2 linked regions of the Pelagibaculum spongiae genome follow. The protein of the gene in region 1 interacts with the protein of each later gene in a pairwise test. Links are inferred from orthologs where the notes say so. Each region holds a gene or a part of one and is shown on either strand. Other genes may lie near its edges.

Region 1 (3,168 bases):
ATCCGCGCTTGGTCTTTTTCATTGTCGGGTAACTGCTGGGTTTGTTTATCGGCAATCGCTTGAATTCGATGTTCAACTCGGCGTAAAAATTCATAGCCTGAGTCCAACTGATCAATCGCATCGGTGGGCATAATTTGTTTATCAGCCAGCATTGCCAGAATTTTTCGTAAGCGAGGTTCTTGCAGGTCAGGCTCTTTACCACCGCGAATTAGCTGCCAAGCTTGGCCGACAAATTCAATTTCTCGAATGCCACCCGGGCCGAGTTTAATATTATCGGTCATGCCGCGGCGGCGCTGTTCTCGGCTGATGAGCTGCTTCATGTCGCGCAGCGCTTCTATCGCAGAAAAATCCACATAACGGCGGAATACAAAAGGCTTCAGTAAAGCCATGAGCTCTGCACGATCTTCAGCTTGGCCACTAATGGGCTGCGCCTTGATCATGGCGTAGCGCTCCCAATCACGCCCTTGTTCTTGGTAGTAGGTTTCCATTGCCGGAAAACTCATGGCCAAGGCGCCACTATCGCCATAGGGACGAAGTCGCATATCGACCCGGAATACAAAACCATCGGCATTGTGGGTATTGATTGATCGAATTAATGCCTGACCCAGCCGAGTGAAAAACTGTTCATTAGCCAATTGGCGACGACCACCTTGAGTCATGCCCGGCTCTGGCCAGCTGAAGATTAAATCGATATCAGAAGATAAATTCAGTTCAGCCGCACCTAGCTTGCCCATACCCAGCACAACCATCTGCTGCGGTAAGCCTGACTCTTCGCCAATCGGCGTTCCCCAGTCACGACAATGCCATTGATATAACAACTGCAGAGCTTGATCGACACAGATTCGTGCCATGGTCGATAAATCAAAGCAGACCTGATTTAGCGGTGAATCGGCTAGGAGGTCACGCCAGATAATCGCCAACATATGACGGGTGCGATATTGACGTAGTGCTTTCATTAACTCGGCTTCGTTATTAACTTCCGCCAATAACTGCTGCATTTGCTGCGCCATGACTTCTGGCGACGGTGAATCAGTGAGCTCACCACTTTGCTGCAATTGCTCGAGCAACTGCGGATGCTTAAGCAAGGTTTCCAATGCGAAATCACTTAAAGCGAGCAGCTTTAATAGCGGTTCGTGCAAGGATTCCGGTAGCTGTTCTGATAGTACGAAAGCACTATGCTGCTCTTGCAGGCGCTGCCAAGATTGCTCGGCCTGTTGCTGAAGTTCAGCCGGTAAGGCTTTTTCTGATAGCAGAGTACGGTGGGTTTGGCTTTTGTTTTGCTGTTGAGTCTGATTTTGTTGCAGCGTCATAACAACCACGTGGCTGGCGGGCATGACAAGGATCATAACCGGCAGCACCCAAAGCAGCAATTGGCAGCCGAGACAGCGTTCGTGGTGTAATATAAGTCGCAACTTTGAAACTGCTGCAGAAAAACTGTCACCCTATGAGCACAACACCTGAATCACCGACCCACTTGCCCGAGCACCAGCACCTTTTAGACACTTCGGGACTCTACTGCCCGGAACCGGTGATGATGCTGCACAATGCTGTGCGCGATATGCAGCCTGGTGAAATTCTTAAAGTGATTGCCACCGATCCGGCGACCACGCGTGACATCCCTAAATTTTGCAATTTTCTTGGTCATGACATGATCTTCAGCGATATCGAGTCTGAGCCGCTGCTCTATTTCATTAAAAAACAATAATTTTTTATTACCATCGCTAAAAAACCATCGAACAACTTCTAATTCGGTTGCACCATCTGCTATAGATAAAAGCCATAGATTGCTCAGCAGATGGTTGCTCTGTTTTTCTCGCTATTATCAAATAACAGACAAGCCCTGACCTTTGGGTTACCGTCCTTGTCTAAACCGTTATCTGAAAGCGCTATTTAAAACTACCCTTTGACTATTTTGGTTGATTCTTGAGTCTGATTGATTGTCGGCATATATCCGTATCAGCCAAGAGCAAAACAGATAGCTATGCTCAAAGGTTGTGCCAACAGGTGTGTTGGCCACAGCAAATCAGCCATACATTTAACAATTAATTTTCAACAACATTTAAACTCTGACAGGATCCAGAATGCCCAAACTTCGACTTTTACCTTTAGTTATTTCCGGTGCACTGGTTTTATCAGGTTGTGGACAAAACCCGATTAAAACGGTCACTGACCTAATTTATCCAGCGGATCCTGTTGCAGATTCAGTCACCCAAGCAGCCAATCCAGCCGACCAGATTGTGATTAAAAGTCCGGCGGATATGCGTCAATATCGTTATTTGAGCTTGGATAACGGCATGCAGCTGTTACTCATTTCAGATGAAGAAGCCGATAAGGCCGCAGCGGCAGTTAATGTGGCAGCAGGCAGTTGGCAAGACCCTGATAACCGCAATGGTTTAGCGCACTTTCTGGAGCACATGTTGTTCCTTGGCAATGCCAAGTACCCAGAAGTTGATGGCTACTTCAAATTTATTCAGGCAAATGGTGGTGGGGCCAACGCATTTACTTCACGCACCCACACCAATTATTTTTTCGATATTAATGCCCAGCAATTACAGCCAGCACTCGATCAGTTAGCTCAGTTTTTCGTATCGCCTAAGCTAGACCCTGCATATGTAGATCGTGAGCGAAATGCAGTCGATTCCGAATATAAACTGCATGCCAAAGAAGATGGCTGGAGAAATTACCTCGCACTTGGCCAAACCGCTAACCCTGAGCACCCAGCGAGCAAATTTTCGATTGGTAACCTGCAAACACTGAATAATGAAGATGGCACTTCACTGTGGCAGGACTTGAAAGACTTTTACGATACCTATTATGTTTCAGGCAACCTGAGTGTTGTGATCTCCGGTAAAGAAGATTTAGATACATTAGAAAGCTGGGCAATGGCTTCATTTAAAGGTGTGCCTGAAGGCCCATCAACCGATAATTCAATTGGTATTGAGCCTTACACCGCAAAACAAAAGGGGGTTCGAATTAATCTAGAGCCACTTGCTGATACTCGAGATTTATTACTGGAATTTCCGCTACCAACATTAGTTGGCCATGAAGCTGAAAAGCCATTGCAGTATTTAGGCAAGCTGTTAGGGCATGAAGGGCAAGGTAGTTTACACAGTTTATTAAAAAGCAAAGGCTGGATTGATTCTTTAGGCGCTGGTGGTCGTGATGTTC
Region 2 (3,229 bases), on another replicon or contig:
AAAATGGGCTTTGATGCCTATGGTGTTAGTGCTGATCAACCACAAGATCCAGTTTCCCATGCCATTGCTTGCATGTTGGAACATATGCATGCTCAAGATAAGCGAGTTGAAGAACTCTGCAAGGCTGTGTGTGACGTAGGTGGTGAAGTCAGTAAAGATGAATTGCCAGAACTAAAAGATAAGGACATCAAGCTAGATCAAGATGATTAATTGCTGATTGTTGGAAAGTGATCTTGCTAGATTGAGCGGTGGTTTTGATGAATAATATTAGTAATATCTTATTCAAAAACAGGCCACTGAATTAGCTGTTTGGCGGCTAATTAGTACCGGTGCGAACAGGCGGTCGTGAGAGATTGATCAATGTATAGTTGATCCGTGTCAATAATACTTGACTATTTTGCTGGGTTAATTAGAATTCCAGCATGCCTGCAAAGCCGGAGAATAATTAAATGAAGTTGACCACGAAAGGTCGTTATGCGGTAACAGCCATGTTAGATCTGGCGCTGCACACTGACAAAGGACCGATTACCTTGTCTGATATTTCCCAACGACAGGGAATCTCTCTTTCCTATCTGGAACAGTTGTTCGCGCGGTTGCGTAAAAATAGCTTGGTTTCCAGTGTTCGTGGACCTGGTGGTGGATATCGTCTGGCAAGAACTGCCGATGAAATCTTCGTTGCGCAAGTCATTATCGCAGTCGATGAGCCTGTTGATGTGACGCGTTGCTCTGGTAAAGGCGGCTGCCAAGATGGACATATTTGCCTGACTCATAATTTATGGACCGATCTTAGCGATCAAATCCATCAATTCCTGAGCGGTATTTCTTTAGGACAAATTATTCAACAGCGACAAGTTCGACAAGTCGCAGAACGTCAGGATCAGCAAGTCGAAAACAATAGCGACGTAAAAGCTGAACTGATCAAATTAGATTCTATTGGCGCACTGGTCTGACCCCTATGTTGCCAACATCGAGTTATAATGGCGGTCTTCGCCGCTTCGCAGTATGGAGTCACTGATGCAATTGCCGATCTATCTGGATTACTCTGCTACCACTCCGGCCGACCCTCGTGTCGCAGCCAAAATGATTGAGTGTCTAGATCCTACAGGAAACTTTGGTAACCCTGCCTCCCGTTCCCATCTTTATGGTTGGAAAGCGGAAGAGGCTGTGGAAACTGCCCGCCGTCATGTTGCCGATCTGGTGAATGCAGACCCGCGTGAGATTGTTTGGACTTCAGGTGCGACTGAGTCAAACAACCTAGCGATCAAAGGTGCGGCGCATTTCTATGGTAAGAATGGCAAGCACATTGTGACCTGTAAAACAGAACACAAAGCCGTACTTGATACCTGTCGCCAATTAGAGCGAGAAGGTTATGAAGTCACTTATTTAGATCCAAACCCAGATGGCTTGATCCCATTAGATCGCTTCCGCGATTCATTGCGTGAAGACACCGTTGTTGCATCAATCATGCATGTAAACAATGAAATCGGTGTGATTCAAAATATTGCTGAAATGGGTGAAATCTGCCGTGAAAAGGGTGTGATTTTCCATGTCGATGCAGCGCAAAGCGCCGGTAAGGTTGAAATCGACCTGAAAGCATTGAAAGTCGATTTGATGTCGTTCTCCGCTCATAAAGCTTATGGCCCTAAAGGTCAGGGCGCGTTATATGTGCGTCGTAAGCCACGTATTCGTATCGAAGCGCAAATGCACGGCGGCGGTCATGAGCGCGGTATGCGATCAGGTACTTTGCCAACCCATCAAATTGTTGGCATGGGCGAAGCGTTCCGTATCGCAAAATTGGAAATGGCTGAAGAGCATGAGCGTGTACTTGCACTGCGCAATCGCATGTGGGCTGGTTTTCAGGTCATTGATGAAGTGAAACTGAACGGTGATCTTGAGCAACGTGTTGCCGGTAACCTGAACGTTAGCTTTAGCTTTGTAGAAGGCGAATCTCTGATCATGGCGCTAAAAGATTTAGCGGTATCTTCAGGCTCAGCCTGTACTTCAGCCAGCTTAGAGCCTTCCTATGTGTTGCGTGCTCTAGGTCTGGATGACGAACTGGCGCACAGCTCGATTCGTTTTAGTATTGGTCGTTTCTCCACTGAAGAAGAAGTGGATTTTGCGGTCGATCTGATCAAACAAAAAATTGGTAAGTTACGAGAAATGTCTCCGCTCTGGGATATGTTCCAGGAAGGCGTCGATTTGAAGTCTGTCAAATGGGCAGCGCACTAATACCTAACGGAGGCTAAATCATGGCATATAGCGACAAGTTGATGGATCACTACGAGAATCCACGCAATGTTGGCACGCTGGAAAAAGACGACGAGTCTGTTGGCACCGGAATGGTAGGTGCGCCAGCTTGTGGTGACGTAATGAAGCTTCAGATCAAGGTAAATGAAGACGGTGTGATTGAAGATGCCAAGTTCAAAACCTATGGCTGTGGTTCGGCAATTGCGTCCAGCTCTTTGGTAACTGAATGGGTGAAAGGCAAAACGGTTGATGAAGCCGCTCAAATTCGCAATACACAAATTGCAGAAGAGCTGGCGTTGCCACCGGTAAAAATTCACTGCTCAGTACTGGCTGAAGATGCAATCAAAGCCGCAGTAGAAGACTATAAGTCGAAGCATTAAGCATTAACATTCTGGAGAATAGAGAATGGCAGTAACCTTGACAGAGGCTGCAGCAAACCGGGTTCGGGTTTTTCTTGAAAAACGTGGCGGCGGGCTAGGCCTTAGGCTTGGCGTAAAAACCTCTGGTTGTTCAGGAATGGCCTATGTGCTGGAATTTGTTGATACATCAGATGATGGCGACCAGATGTTTGAAAATCATGGCGTTAAAGTCTTTATCGACGGTAAAAGCATGACGTATCTCGAAGGCACTCAGCTGGACTTTGTTAAGGAAGGCTTGAACGAAGGTTTTAGTTTTTCCAACCCTAATGTGAAAGACGCCTGCGGATGTGGTGAAAGCTTCCATGTCTGATGTTGCAGCCTTAACTGCTAACTATTTTCAACTGTTTGCACTGCCGGTCGATTTCACAATCGACCGGCAGTTGCTTGATAACAGCTATAGAAAACTGCAGCAGCAATTTCACCCGGATCGTTTTGCCACCGCTAGCGCAGCTGAACAGCGACTAGCAATGCAAATTTCTTCTCGTATCAATGAAGCCCAGCAAGCGCTAAAGCATCCCCGGTCTCGTGCCGCGTATATGCTAGAGCTGCAAGGTCGTGATATG

What was found.
Region 2: the proteins of tusA (region 1) and DC094_RS04890 interact in binary tests that used the Escherichia coli proteins (3 or more experiments, as listed by UniProt). The link is inferred for Pelagibaculum spongiae from one-to-one orthologs.

Annotation. Positions count from the first base shown.
Region 1 is NZ_QDDL01000008.1:36,297-39,464, reverse strand. The notes cover bases 235-3,074. They hold tusA (sulfurtransferase TusA), read left to right. Parts: upstream 235-1,444; coding sequence 1,445-1,705; downstream 1,706-3,074. Other genes in these bases: DC094_RS16395 (insulinase family protein), read left to right, coding at 2,082-3,074; glnE (bifunctional [glutamate--ammonia ligase]-adenylyl-L-tyrosine phosphorylase/[glutamate--ammonia-ligase] adenylyltransferase), read right to left, coding at 235-1,346. In the rest of the region: more of glnE, read right to left, coding at 1-234; more of DC094_RS16395, read left to right, coding at 3,075-3,168. UniProt on the Escherichia coli protein: Sulfur carrier protein involved in sulfur trafficking in the cell. Part of a sulfur-relay system required for 2-thiolation during synthesis of 2-thiouridine of the modified wobble base 5-methylaminomethyl-2-thiouridine (mnm(5)s(2)U) in tRNA.
Region 2 is NZ_QDDL01000001.1:1,137,929-1,141,157, reverse strand. Bases 221-3,121 are described here. They hold DC094_RS04890 (IscS subfamily cysteine desulfurase), read left to right. Parts: upstream 221-1,014; coding sequence 1,015-2,229; downstream 2,230-3,121. Other genes in these bases: hscB (Fe-S protein assembly co-chaperone HscB), read left to right, coding at 2,969-3,121; iscA (iron-sulfur cluster assembly protein IscA), read left to right, coding at 2,653-2,976; iscU (Fe-S cluster assembly scaffold IscU), read left to right, coding at 2,250-2,627; iscR (Fe-S cluster assembly transcriptional regulator IscR), read left to right, coding at 450-950. Also shown: cysE (serine O-acetyltransferase), read left to right, coding at 1-210; more of hscB, read left to right, coding at 3,122-3,229. UniProt on the Escherichia coli protein: Master enzyme that delivers sulfur to a number of partners involved in Fe-S cluster assembly, tRNA modification or cofactor biosynthesis. Catalyzes the removal of elemental sulfur from cysteine to produce alanine.